2 linked regions of the Bradyrhizobium diazoefficiens genome follow. Each later gene encodes a partner of the first gene's protein in a complex. Links are inferred from orthologs where the notes say so. Each region holds a gene or a part of one and is shown on either strand. Other genes may lie near its edges.

What was found.
Region 2: the proteins of xseA (region 1) and JJC00_RS11970 are in contact, whole or in part, in a cryo-EM structure (PDB 8TXR), measured with the Escherichia coli proteins. The link is inferred for Bradyrhizobium diazoefficiens from one-to-one orthologs.

Annotation. Positions count from the first base shown.
Region 1 is NZ_CP067102.1:7,331,264-7,337,757, forward strand. What follows is about bases 2,099-4,939. They hold xseA (exodeoxyribonuclease VII large subunit), read left to right. Parts: upstream 2,099-2,628; coding sequence 2,629-4,251; downstream 4,252-4,939. Other genes in these bases: JJC00_RS34180 (alpha/beta hydrolase), read right to left, coding at 2,099-2,489; JJC00_RS34190 (hypothetical protein), read right to left, coding at 4,444-4,593; JJC00_RS34195 (dienelactone hydrolase family protein), read right to left, coding at 4,754-4,939. Outside these bases: JJC00_RS34165 (TIR domain-containing protein), read left to right, coding at 1-492; JJC00_RS34170 (winged helix-turn-helix domain-containing protein), read right to left, coding at 621-923; JJC00_RS34175 (hypothetical protein), read right to left, coding at 928-1,482; more of JJC00_RS34180, read right to left, coding at 1,479-2,098; more of JJC00_RS34195, read right to left, coding at 4,940-5,584; JJC00_RS34200 (DUF2093 domain-containing protein), read left to right, coding at 5,767-5,994; JJC00_RS34205 (hypothetical protein), read right to left, coding at 6,011-6,319. UniProt on the Escherichia coli protein: Bidirectionally degrades single-stranded DNA into large acid-insoluble oligonucleotides, which are then degraded further into small acid-soluble oligonucleotides.
Region 2 is NZ_CP067102.1:2,620,243-2,627,403, reverse strand. Bases 2,116-4,916 are described here. They hold JJC00_RS11970 (exodeoxyribonuclease VII small subunit), read left to right. Parts: upstream 2,116-3,290; coding sequence 3,291-3,542; downstream 3,543-4,916. Other genes in these bases: dxs (1-deoxy-D-xylulose-5-phosphate synthase), read left to right, coding at 4,132-4,916; JJC00_RS11975 (histone deacetylase family protein), read left to right, coding at 2,288-3,217; JJC00_RS11980 (bifunctional metallophosphatase/5'-nucleotidase), read left to right, coding at 2,116-2,152. Outside these bases: JJC00_RS11985 (enoyl-CoA hydratase-related protein), read left to right, coding at 1-444; more of JJC00_RS11980, read left to right, coding at 494-2,115; more of dxs, read left to right, coding at 4,917-6,060; JJC00_RS11960 (nucleoside 2-deoxyribosyltransferase), read left to right, coding at 6,240-6,794; JJC00_RS11955 (TlyA family RNA methyltransferase), read left to right, coding at 6,821-7,161. UniProt on the Escherichia coli protein: Bidirectionally degrades single-stranded DNA into large acid-insoluble oligonucleotides, which are then degraded further into small acid-soluble oligonucleotides.

The DNA.
Region 1 (6,494 bases):
GTCCACGGTCGGGATGAGGCCTTGCGGAAATCAATGTTTGCGTTCCTTAGAGCGCTGGGGCTTAAGCCGATGGAGTGGGGAGACGCGCTCGCCACGGCCAAGGGGGCCAATCCGCAGATTGAAAGCATCATCGACTCTGCCATGAGTAAGGTGCAGGCGGTGGTTGTCCTGTTTTCACCGGATGAAGAGGCACGCCTGAAGGAATCTCTCTGCGGGAGAGGTGAAAAGCGCACTGAAGGGGCGCTTGCGGGACAGCCTAGACCCAACGTGCTCTTCGAGGCGGGTTTGGCGCTCGGAAGACACCCAGAGAAGACGCTATTGGTTCAAGTCGGCAAAGTTCGGGGATTTTCTGACATCGCGGGGAGACACCTTGCGCGACTGACGAATGACACTTCTCGCCGAAATGACGTCGCAAATCGCCTTGAGCAAATCGGGTGCGTGATCAATCGGCGAGGGGACGACTGGATGACGGAAGGCGACTTTGCGCGCTGAAGCGCGATGGGCTTCTCTCAAATACAAAGGCCTGCTACGAAGCGAACCAGAGCGCGCACGAAAAGCTTATCAGGGGCTAGGCCGAAGCGTGGTGGTACCCACCCAACTGTGCCGATCTTGCCGATGGCCTAAACCTGCTTCCCCGCAATGATCTCCTGCAAGGTCGCGACATGCCGCGCGAAGGCACCGCGGCCGGCTGCGGTGGCGGTCACTGTCGTCTGCGGCTTCTTGCCGACGAAGGCCTTCTCCACCGAGACGTAGCCCGCCTTCGCCAGCGTCTCGATATGCGCGCCGAGATTGCCGTCGGTGGCACCGGTCAGCTTCTTTAGCCGGGAAAATTCGAGGCCCGCGGCTGTGGCTGGCAGCGAGTTCAGCGCGGCCATGATCTTGAGGCGCAGCGGCTGGTGGATGATGTCGTCGAGCTCGGCCATGGCGCTAGCTCCGTCGCATCCAGAGGCCGCCGACGATCAGGCCAGCGCCATTGACGACGGCCATCCACGGCAGGAAGGCGTCGCCGGTGACGAAGAAATACCCGACCAGTGTCAATGCGGTGATCGCGAGCGCGATCACGACGAAGGCGTAGCCGAACCACAGCCCCGCCAGCGCATAGAACAACATGAAGTAGATGGTCCAGAACGTGCCCTGCTGGCGCGGCGTGAAGTGGCCGAGGACGTGCGCGCAGAGGAAGCCGAAGGCGACGAACATCAGGAAGGCGAGCAGCATACGCATGTCAAAACCACGAACCCCGGTCGAGGCCTGGTTCGCGGCGCTGATCGCAAACGAGCCGGCAATGCCGACGACGTAGACCGCGAGCCAGTAGTAATAAGCTTCGCGCGGCCAGAGCCAGGTCACGATGTTGGCGGCGAACACCAGCACGCCCCACATGATCATCATCTGGCTGGCGAGATCGTAGATGCGCGACTGCCGCACGCGCTGGACGATGTCGTCGATCTCGGCCAGCGCCTCGGAGGCCTGCTTGCTGTCGATCATGACTGGCCGGCTCCACGCGTCGCCACGTCCTCTGCGATCGCGTTGACCGCCTTCGGGTTGGTGACGATGCCCATGTGGTTGACGCCCTCGATCAGCTTGACGTCCACGGACCGCTTGATGGCCTGCACGGCCTCGGCATATTTGTCCGAGATCATCATCTCGTCCTCGGCACCGCCGAAGATCGTGAGCGGATGCGTCACTGCCGGCAGATCGAGGCGGTAGCCGTGCGTGGCGAAGTTACGCATCAGGCGGTCGGAATAGGTCGGGGTCAGGAAGCGCTCCGAATTCGCAGGCACCGCGAAGGCGAGCACCGGAAGCTGCGCGCAGCAGTCGATGCCGAGCTTGCGCAGCGCAGCGAGAGCGAAGAAGCGCGGCAGGTCAGCATTGGCCCAGCCGCCGGCATGCGGCCGGTTGGTCGGCGCGTCATAGCCGAGATAGGGCGCGACCAGCACGGTGCGCACGAACAGGTCCTGCACGATCGGCGTCGCGGCGACGCGCAGCGAGAAGCCGGCGCCGGCGGAATGACCGATCAGGGTCAGCGGCAGATCGGGCGCGCTTCGGCGGACATGGGCGACGAAGTCGACGAGGTCGTCCTCGAGCTGGCCGACATAGCCGATATCGCCGCGCGTGCCCGAAGCGCCGTGGCCGCGCGTATCCAACGCCCAGGTCTCGATACCGTGTGCGGCGAAGGCCGCCGTCAGGGCGTGATTGACCGTGCCGGAGGAGCCAGACGAGCCGTGGATGAAGATCGCACCGCGATCGGTGGCTGTCCCTTTCGGCGTATAGTGGCGGAAGCCGAGCCAGGTGCCGTCGCGTGCCTGGAAACGCTCGAGCGGCGGCAGCGTGGACCAGTCGATGCCCTTGGCGGAGTCCGAGACCGAACGCATCTCCGCAGGCCGTTCAAGCGGCGTCGCGATCAGGGCGGTCAACAGCAGCGCCACTGCGCCGACCGCACACAGGGCCCATTTCAGTCCGCTCAAAACGCCGCGCAGCAGCCGGATCGCCATGGCTCAATCTCCCGTAGAACGCATCAACAATAGATAACTCTATACTACAGAGTACTCTTCCGATCAACCTGGGGATTGGCGCCACGCTGCGAAAATCCTTAACGTCGGGTCCGACCCCAAAATGCCGAATCGATTGCCGATGCCGCCTGCGGAACAACTTCACAACGCGCCTGAATTCACCGTCTCCGAGCTCTCCCAGTCCCTGAAGCGGACGGTGGAGGACACCTATGGCCATGTCCGGGTCCGCGGCGAGATCTCCGGGTTCCGCGGCGCCCATTCCTCCGGGCATTGCTATTTCGCGCTCAAGGACGAGAGCGCCAAGATCGAGGCGGTGATCTGGAAGGGCGTGCACGGCCGGATGCGCTTCAAGCCCCAGGAAGGGCTCGAGGTCATCGCCACCGGCAAGCTCACGACCTATCCGGGCTCCTCCAAATATCAGATCGTGATCGAGGCGCTGGAGCCGGCCGGCATCGGCGCGCTGATGGCGCTGATGGAGGAGCGCAAGAAGAAGCTCGCCGCCGAGGGCCTGTTCGACGAGGCGCGCAAGCAGCTGCTGCCCTGGCTGCCGGATGTGATCGGCGTGGTGACCTCGCCGACCGGCGCTGTGATCCGCGACATCCTGCACCGGCTCGAGGACCGCTTTCCCCGTCATGTGCTGGTGTGGCCGGTGAAAGTTCAGGGCGAAGGCTCGGCCGAGCAGGTTGCAGCCGCGATCCGCGGCTTCAACGCGTTGCCCGAGGGCGGCAAGATTCCACGGCCCGACGTGCTCATCGTCGCGCGCGGCGGCGGCTCGCTGGAGGATCTCTGGTCGTTCAACGAGGAGATCGTGGTCCGCGCCGCGGCCGAGAGCATGATCCCGCTGATCTCTGCGGTCGGGCACGAGACCGACATCACGCTGATCGATTTCGTCGCCGACAAGCGCGCGCCGACGCCGACGGCGGCCGCCGAGATGGCGGTGCCGGTGCGCAGCGATCTGTTCGTCGAGGTCGCCGATCTCGCGCGGCGCACGCGCGCCTGCTGGCAGCGCGGCCACGAGAACCGCCGCAACGAGCTGCGCGCCGCCGCACGCGCGCTGCCGGCGGCATCCGATCTGCTCGCGATCCCGCGGCAGCGGCTGGATTCCGCAGGCAGCGCCCTGCCCCGCGGGCTCAAGGCCAGCACGCATGCGCATTTCCGCAGGTTCACCGCGGCGAGCTCAAAGCTGACGCTGCGGGTGCTGCACGGCCAGATCGCACAGGCCGATCATCGCCTCACCGTGTGCGGCGAGCGGCTCGGCCTGTCCGCGCGCTCGCTGCTGCGGCAACGACGCGACCGCTTCGCCGGACTTGAAGTGCGCTTGCGCGCCTCAAAGCTCTCCAATGCGCAGGCGCAGCGCAATGCGATCGCGCGCCAGCGCGAGCGCACGCATCGCCTCGCCGAGCGCGCCAACCGCGCGGTTGTCACGCTGCTGCAGCGGCTCGATGCCCGCGTCGAAAACAGCGGCAAGCTGCTCTCCGCGCTGTCCTATCGCGGCGTGCTCGCCCGCGGCTTCGCGCTGGTGCGCGACGAAGCCGGGCATCCGCTGCATTCGGCTGACAGCGTCGGGCCCGGCGCACGCGTCGAGATCGAGTTCGCAGATGGCCGTGTGGGCGCGACGGCGGATGCCGATCGGCCAGCGCCTGTGGCCAAGCGCGCACCGGCGCAGCCGAAGTCCGCGGCGCAAGACACGAAGCCAGCGCCGAAACGCGTGGGCAAGCCGGTGGATCAGGGCAGTTTGTTTTAGGGCGCGGTGCGCCCCTGCTATCGCAGCATTCTGAATGCCACCCCGTCATCCTGAGGTGCGAGGTTTGCGATGCGAATGCATCGCAAGGTGAGCCTCGAAGGATGAACGGCCGAGATGCAGCCGGGCCGTCGCCCTTCGAGGGCCGCTGAAGAAGCGGCCACCTCAGGGTGACGGTGGCAGATTGGTGCGCCTCTACCGGCAGGACAACCCGGCGTCCATCGTCGTCCAGAAGCCGCAATGTTCCGGCGCGAGTTGCGGTGCGCCGGCGCGGGCTTCGAACAGGAAGACGACGATGGTGAAGACGACCAGTGCGGACAAGAAGATGGCGAGGCGGTTGCGCATGAAGGATGCGTTTAGCCGACATCATGGTCGAACTAAGGCACCGACATCCGCTGAAACCGGTGTGACGCGCGATCCGTAGATTCACGGTCGGCCATTATCCGTGCAGGGCGGTGGTCGATGCGGGGCTGTCCGCCTCACCCTGTTCCTCGGGCGGCCCCGCTTACCGCGCCAGCCACTCCGCGACGTCCTTCTGCGACTCCGCGCGCGCCTCGGAATCGGTGCCGAGATGGCCGTGCTCGGGCGCGGCGGCATCGGCGCTGCTGGCGGCCGCATGCAGCGGCGTGTTGGCGCGGTCGAAATCGTGATAGGCGCCGGGATAGACCACGATGCGCGCGAGCGCGCTGCGGCCGTGCGCGCCGTCCACCATCTGGCGGCAGGCCGGCGGCGAGGACACGTCGTCGTTCGCGCCGATCAGCACCAGCGTCGGCACCCGCGTGCTCCAGCCGAGGCCGGCGGAGATCCGACAATCCGGATAGAACGCGATCGCGGCGCGGAAGTCCGGACCCACGTCGCGTGCCACGCTCTGCGGGCGCACCGCCCAGAGCAGCGCGCTGGCGCCGTTGGCCCAGCCGATCAGGCTGACGCGGTTGCGCGCGACCCAGGTCTGCTTCATCAGCCAGGCGCGCGATGCCGCGATGTCGGTGACGCGCTCGCGCCGCGCCGTGACGTGGATGTCCTTGACGCGGCATTGCGGCCCCAACTCGCGCGAGCCGTAGCTATCGGGCAGCAGCACCGCATTGCCCGCCCTGAGCAGCCGCTCGGCCCAGTCGCGATAACGCGGCTGAACGGAATCGGAATGGCTGCCGAGGCCGCCGCAGCCGTGCAGCGCGATCACGGTCGGGAATGGCCCCGCCCCCTCGGGCTTGAAGAGCTGCGCATGCAGGACGCCGGACGATAGCGGAATTTCGACCTGCTGCGGCGCAGGCGCCGGCGACGCATGCACGGCAGACATCGAGAGCGTCAGGAACAGGGCGGTCAGTCGAAGGCGCATCGGACTCTGTCGCAGGAGGTGCCGAACGGTCTCAAGCACTATCATGCGAAAACGGCGGCAAAACATCACAAACCGGTGGGTTTAACGGGCGGACAAGCTACCCTATCTATGCTACATCCGGTCCAACACATCGTGCCCCGCAAGGTTTTCCAAACGGGGCCCATCCACGGAGACTTTCGACCGTGCTGAACAAGTTCGGCCCCTCGGGCCATGGTGAAGCGCAGGTGCAATATCTCGACGGCGATTTCCGCGTGATCTCGCCGGGGACGTTCGTGCGCTGCGCCATCACCGACACGCGGATCCCGCTCGACGAGCTGAAATACTGGAGCGTGGACCTGCAGGAAGCCTATGCCACGCCTGGCGCCGTGCTGCAGCGGCATTTCCCCAACGCGCCAAAGCCGCAGTCGTGAGGCTTCGTCCGCGTGGCTATTGCTGCTCGGGACCATCCGCGCCCACGCACGTCTTGATCGCACTCTTCCGCGCCTCGCCGACCACCTTCTGATCGATCGCCTGCTTCAGGCAATCGAGCCGCGCCTGCGCCATGCAGAGCTGCATCTGGTCGCGCTTGTCCTGCCCCTTCAGATTTTGCGTCGTGGCGAGACAGGTTACGCGCTTGGTCGCGGGAACCGGCACCGCGGCGCCCGGAGCAGCGGGAGCCGGCGTCGTTTGTGCAAACACCGGCGCGACAATCAGACACACAAGGCTTGCGGCAACAGCCGCGAGAGGCAATTTCATCGCATTCTCCAGGACCGCCCTGAAGCGATAAGGGCTTTGCGATGAATGTCGGCTGAATGGCGAACTGCTGTAGGGTGGGTTAGCCCCGCGGATTGCGCGAAGCGCAAACCGCTAGGCGTAACCCACCATGTTTCAGCGAATGCGGGACGAAGATGGTGGGTTACGCCCAGCAACT
Region 2 (7,161 bases), 4.7 Mb from region 1 along the record:
TCGATCGGCATGGGCACGGTGATGCTGTTCCACTGCGACTATGTGCTTGCCTCGAATGCTGCGACATTTTCAGCGCCCTACATCCATCTCGGGCTCGTGCCGGTCGGCGCCGCCAGCCTCTTGATGCCGCACACGATGGGCTATCAGCGCGCCTTCGCCATGCTGGTGATGGGGCGCACTTTTACCGCCGCCGAGGCCCACGCCGCAGGCTTCGTCAACACCGTGGTCTCGCCGGGACATACCGAGGTCGAGGCCCGCAAGGTGGCGCGCGAGATCAGCCGGCTACCGGCCGAAGCCGTCGCAACCTCGCGCAAACTGCTGCGTGCCCCGCCGGAAGAGCTCACCCGCCGCATCGACCGGGAAGCCCATCTGTTCGGCGAGCGGCTGAAATCGGACGAGGCGACGGCCGCATTCAATGCGTTTGCGAACAGGAAGAAGCGGTAGGCAAGAGAACTTTCGTGAAATCTTCGCGCGGAATGACTAATCTTGTTCCATGCGACATCTTCTCCGCCTGACCAGCTTCGCCCTCGCGCTCGCCGCCCTGCCCGCCGCGGCCCAGACCGTGGCGCCCGTCGAGCTGCGTATTCTCGCGATCAACGATTTCCACGGCAATCTCCGTCCGCCGCCGGGCGGCATCCGCATCAATGACCCCGAGGACAAGAACAAGAAGGTGATGGTCGCCGCCGGCGGCGCCGAGTACATGGCGACGCTGGTGCAGCAGCTCCGCGAGGGACACAAGAACACCATCCTCGCTGCCGCCGGCGACCTGATCGGGGCGAGCCCGTTTTTGTCGGCGATGTTTCACGACGAGCCGTCGGTCGAAGCGCTTTCGATGATGGGGCTTGCGATTACCTCAGTCGGCAACCATGAATTCGACGAGGGCAAGACCGAACTGCTCAGGATGCAGAACGGCGGCTGCCATCCGGAAGATGGATGTCAGGGACCACGTCCCTTCACCGGCGCGAAATTCCACTATCTCGCGGCCTCCACCATCGAGACCGCGACCGGCAAGAGCGTGTTGCCGCCATACGAGATCCGGGAGTTCGAAGGCATCCCGGTCGCCTTCATCGGGTTGACGTTGAAGGAGACCGCCGGCATCGTCTCTCCGTCAGGCATTGCCGGGCTCGAATTCCGCGACGAGGCCGAGACGGTGAACGCGCTTGTGCCGCAGTTGAGGGCACGGGGTGTCGAGGCGATCGTGGTGCTGATCCACCAGGGCGGCGAACCCTCGGGCGACTACAACGAGTGCCCCGCAATCACAGGCCCGATCGTCGACATCGTGAAAAAATTCGACCGCGCCGTCGACGTCGTTGTCAGCGGCCACACACATCGCGCCTATGTCTGCCAGATCGACGGCCGGCTGGTGACCAGCGGCGACAAATACGGCACGCTGGTCACCGCGATCGACCTCAAGCTCGATCCGGCAACACGCGACATCGTCAGCGCCAGGGCCGAGAACGTTATCGTCGCCAACGCCTCGCTCGCCAAGGATCCCGAGCAGACCGCGCTGATCGACGCCTATGACAAGCTCTCGGCGCCGATTGCCAACCGGCCGGCCGGATCGGTGATGCAGACGCTGTCGCGCGTCCCGAACGACGCCGGCGAAAGCGCGCTCGGCGACGTCATCGCCGATGCACAGCTTGCCGCCACCAAAGACGCCAAGGATGGCAGCGCTGTCATCGCGCTCACCAATCCTGGCGGCATCCGCACCGACATCATCCCGAAAGAGAACGGCGCGGTGTCTTACGGCGAGCTGTTCGCGAGCCAGCCATTCCGCAACCGCCTCGTCACCATGACGCTGTCAGGCAGCCAGCTCAAGGACATGCTGGAGCAGCAATGGCTCGATCCGAAGCGGCCGCGGATCCTCCAGGTGTCGATCGGGTTCAGCTACAGCTGGGATGCATCAAAGCCGTTCGGCGAGCGCGTGATCGTCGACAAGATGACGCTCAATGGCAAGCCGATCGAGCCGGCCACCGGCTACCGCGTCACCGTCAACGATTATCTGGCGGTCGGCGGCGACGGCTTCACGGTCGCGAAACGGGGCGCTTCGCCGCAATATGGCGGCTATGACGCCGATGCGCTGTTTGCGTTTTTCAGGGCGCATGGTCCGATCGGCCCGCTGCCGCCGACTCGCATCCTGCGCGTGAATTGATCCGGATCAAACCTGGGCGGAACGGGACAGCCCTTTGCCATTCGCGGTGGAACCCCTAGATTGGGTTTTGCATTGCGTTTTGGCGCCGGATGCGTCAAGCGACGCCGAGAGTTCGTTCCCAGTGAGGCCGACCTGATGAGCACGCTTCTCCTTTCCCACAAGGCCTGCCTCGACCACGTCACGCCGCCGGGACACCCTGAAAGACCCGACCGCCTGCGCGCGGTGGAGGAAGCGCTTGCGGTTGAGCGCTTCCAGTTCCTGGCGCGTGATCTCGCGCCGGAGGGCGATCTCGATCTCGTGACGCTCTGCCACAACGAGGACTACGTCACCGAGCTGCGCCACATCGCGCCGACCAGCGGCCAAGTCTATATCGATGGCGACACGTCGATGTCCCCGGGCACGTGGGAAGCGGTGATGCGCGGCGTCGGCGGGGCGGTGGCTGCGACCGAAGCGGTGATGAACGGCGAGCATCGCAACGCCTTCGTCGCGGTGCGCCCGCCCGGCCATCACGCCGAGATCGGCAAGCCGATGGGCTTCTGCTTTTTCGACAATGTCGCGATCGCCGCGCGCCATGCACAGCGCAAATACGGCATCAAGCGCGCCGCCATCGTCGATTTCGACGTGCATCACGGCAACGGCACCCAGGACATCTTCTGGTCGGACCCGACCGTGATGTATTGCTCGACGCATCAAATGCCGCTGTTTCCAGGCACCGGTGCCAAGGGCGAGCGCGGCGATCACGACACCATCGTCAACGCACCGCTGGCCTCGGAAGACGGCGGACCCGAATTCCGCTCGGCGTTCGAGAATTTGATCCTGCCGCAACTCGAAAAATTCAGCCCCGAGTTGCTCATCATCTCAGCGGGCTTCGACGCGCATTACCGCGATCCGCTGGCCTCGCTGAATTTGCGCGCGGAAGACTATTCCTGGGTCACGCGCAAGCTGATGGACCTAGCCGACAAATCCGCAGAGGGCCGCGTTGTTTCTGTGCTCGAAGGCGGCTACGACCTGCAAGGACTGAAAGAATCTGTTACGGCGCATGTCGGCGCCCTGATGGGTGCTTGACCCACTCGCCACATTAAGCCCGCAAAACTCTGCTGTTTTACACGAGTAGCGAATCGGGCAATCGGAAACGGATATGGCCGAAAATACCCAAATCGACATCTCCCGGCTCACCTTCGAGCGCGCGATCGAGGAACTCGAAACGATCGTGAAGCGGCTCGAGGACGGCAAGGTGCCGCTCGAGGAATCCGTCACGATCTACGAGCGCGGCGAAGCCTTGAAGCGGCGCTGCGAGGAGCTGTTGCGTCAGGCCGAGGCGCGCGTCGACAAGATCACCACCGATGCCAGCGGCCAGGCCACCGGCACCGCACCGCTCGACGTGCAGTAAGGCACGGCGCCCCAAAGCCGCCCGTTTCAAGCATCGGCCACCTGCAATTTTCAAGATCGCACGCCGCTGTCGCCGCTCGCGGACCGGGTGGCGGGGCAGCAGAATTGGCGAATTCCCTCGCCGCTGCGTTTTGACCCGGCGAATCACGCCAAAATAGCTGTTCTTATGCCCAGAATCCTGCCAAGGAACCGGGCAGAATTGGAACCTCCCCTCCGGCGCCGAGATTAACCAAATTAGCCCGCCGGTTGCACCTGCATACCCGTAGTCGGTCGGGCGGGTTGGCTTTGGCCCAAGCTTTGGTGTAAAGCTGCGCGGAGTGTGGCTTTTTGTTAGCTTTGACGTGGGGACCGATTTCCGACGACAAGCGCTTCAAATCGCTAATGAAATTGGCTGGGACGGACGAAGCCGATCTACGTGACAGGGATCACAGAGACTGAACCGGAGCGCACTTAAGCTCACCTAAGCTTGAAGACGGGGCTTTGCCCCATGCAGGTGGCTCCGACGGTTTAAGGACTCGCGCTGCGCCGACATTGTGCAAACCCATCGCGCACCGGAACAATCTTCCGGTGCTGACAAATTGGAAATCGCCGTGAACGCATACAGTAAAACGCCGCTTCTCGACACTATCCGGACGCCGGACGACCTGCGCAAGCTCAAGGTCGAACAGGTTCGCCAGGTCGCCGACGAGCTGCGTCAGGAGACCATCGATGCCGTCTCGGTGACCGGCGGTCACTTCGGCGCGGGCCTCGGCGTTGTCGAGCTCACCACCGCGATCCACTACGTGTTCGACACGCCGCGCGATCGGCTGATCTGGGACGTCGGCCATCAGGCCTATCCGCACAAGATCCTCACCGGACGCCGCGACCGCATCCGCACGCTGCGCACCGGCGGCGGCCTGTCCGGCTTCACCAAGCGCAGCGAGAGCGACTACGATCCGTTCGGCGCCGCGCATTCCTCGACCTCGATCTCGGCCGGTCTCGGCATGGCGGTCGCGCGCGACCTCGCTGGCGGCAAGAACAACGTTATAGCAGTGATCGGTGACGGCGCGATGTCGGCGGGCATGGCCTACGAGGCCATGAACAACGCGGGCGCCATGAACTCGCGCCTGATCGTCATCCTCAACGACAACGACATGTCGATTGCGCCGCCGGTCGGCGCCATGAGCGCCTATCTCTCGCGCCTCTACTCCGGCAAGACCTATCGCACGCTGCGCGATGCGGCCAAACAGATCAACAAGCGCCTGCCGAAGATCCTCGCCAACCGCGCCAACCGCGTCGAGGAATATTCCCGCGGCTTCATGATGGACGGCGGCACGCTGTTCGAAGAGCTCGGCTTCTATTACGTCGGCCCGATCGACGGCCATAATCTCGACCATCTCCTGCCCGTGCTGAAGAACGTCCGCGACATGGAGACCGGCCCGATCCTGGTCCACGTCGTGACGCAGAAGGGCAAAGGCTACGGCCCGGCTGAAGCGTCCGCCGACAAGTACCACGCCGTCGTCAAGTTCGACGTCGCCACCGGCACCCAGGCGAAAGCCAAGCCGAACGCGCCGGCCTACCAGAACGTGTTCGGCCAGAGCCTGGTCAAGGAAGCCGAGAAGGACGACAAGATCGTCGCCATCACCGCGGCGATGCCGTCGGGCACCGGCGTCGACATCTTCAACAAGGCGTTCCCGGATCGCACCTTCGACGTCGGCATCGCCGAGCAGCACGCGGTCACCTTCGCCGCCGGTCTTGCGACCGAAGGCTACAAGCCGTTCTGCGCGATCTACTCGACCTTCCTGCAGCGCGGCTACGATCAGATCGTCCATGACGTCGCGATCCAGAGCCTGCCAGTCCGCTTCGCCATCGACCGCGCCGGCCTCGTCGGCGCGGACGGTGCGACGCATGCCGGCTCGTTCGACAACGCCTATCTCGGCTGTCTGCCGAACATGGTGATCATGGCGGCAGCCGACGAAGCCGAGCTCGTCCACATGGTGGCGACCCAGGTTGCGATCAACGACCGTCCGAGCTCGCTGCGCTATCCGCGCGGCGAAGGTCGCGGCATCGAGATGCCCGACGTCGGCGTTCCCCTCGAGATCGGCAAGGGCCGCATGATCCGCCAGGGCAGCAAGATCGCCCTGCTCTCCTTCGGCACGCGTCTGGCCGAATGCGAGAAGGCGGCCGACGAGCTCGCCGCCCATGGCCTCTCGACCTCGATCGCCGATGCGCGCTTCATGAAGCCGCTCGACACCGAGCTGGTGCTCAAGCTCGCGCGCGACCACGACGTCCTGATCACGGTGGAAGAAGGCTCGATCGGCGGCTTCGGCTCGCATGTCGCGCAGTTCCTGACCGATCAGGGCGTGCTCGACACCGGCATGCTCAAGTTCCGCACGATGGTCCTGCCCGACGTGTTCCAGGATCACGACACGCCGAACGCGATGTACGCCCGCGCCGGTCTCGACGCCAAGGGCATCGTCGCCAAGGTGTTCGAAGCGCTCGGCAAGGACGTCAAGACCGAGACGGTCAAGCTCGCCTGAGGCTTGTTCACCTCTCCCGCTTGCGGGAGAGGTCGAAGGCGCGGGTGAGAGGGCTCTCTCCTCTAGGGGATTGTCCCGTTGCGGAGACACCCTCTCCCCAATCTTCCCCCGCGAGCGGGGGAGGGAGCGCAGTTTTTGCCGCGGTTCGCAACTCGCCTGATTTCTCCTGAGCAGTTCTCATGAAAATCTATCTGGCAGGTCCCGACGTGTTCCTGCCGGATGCGGTCGGGATCGGCCGGCAGAAGGCCGCGATCTGCGCTGCTCACGGGCTCACCGGCCTCTATCCCCTCGACAACGCCATCGACCTCTCCGCGCCTGATGCGTCGCGGCAGATCTTCCGCGGCAACGAGGCGATGATGGACGCGGCCGACGCCATCATCGCCAATCTCACCCCGTTCCGCGGCGCCGGTGCCGACCCGGGTACGGTCTACGAGCTCGGCTACATGGCCGGCCGTCGCAAGTTTTGCCTGGCCTATTCCAACGATGGGACCACCTATGCCGACCGAGTCGGCCGTTACATGGCCGTCACCTCCGAGGACGGCCGGCTGGTCGATGCGCAGGGACTGACGGTCGAGGATTTCGGTCTCGTCGACAATCTCATGATGATCCATGCGCTGGAGCTGCACGGCTGCCCGCTGGTGACGCCGGCAGAACCGCCGGCCGACGTCTGGCACGATCTCGCCGCGTTCGAGACTTGCGTCCGGATGGCGGCCGCGCGATTGATCGCTACATAGACGTTTCAACCGTCTCCGGAGAGATCATGCCCCCTGCCCGCAAGCGCGCGGATGTTCTGCTGGTCGAGCGCGGCCTGTTCGAGAGCCGGGCGCGGGCGCGCGCGGCAATCGAGGCCGGCCTCGTCACGGCTGACGACAAGCAGGTCGCAAAACCCTCGGAGACGATCGCCGAGGACGCGGTGATCCAGGCCGAGCCTGCGCACCCCTACGTCTCGCGCGGCGGCGTCAAGCTCGCAGGTGCCCTCGAGCGCTACCCCATCGAGATCGAGGATCATGTCTGCCTCGATGTCGGTGCATCTACCGGCGGCTTTACCGAGGTGCTGCTGGCGAACGGCGCGAGCCTGGTATTCGCCATCGATGTCGGCAC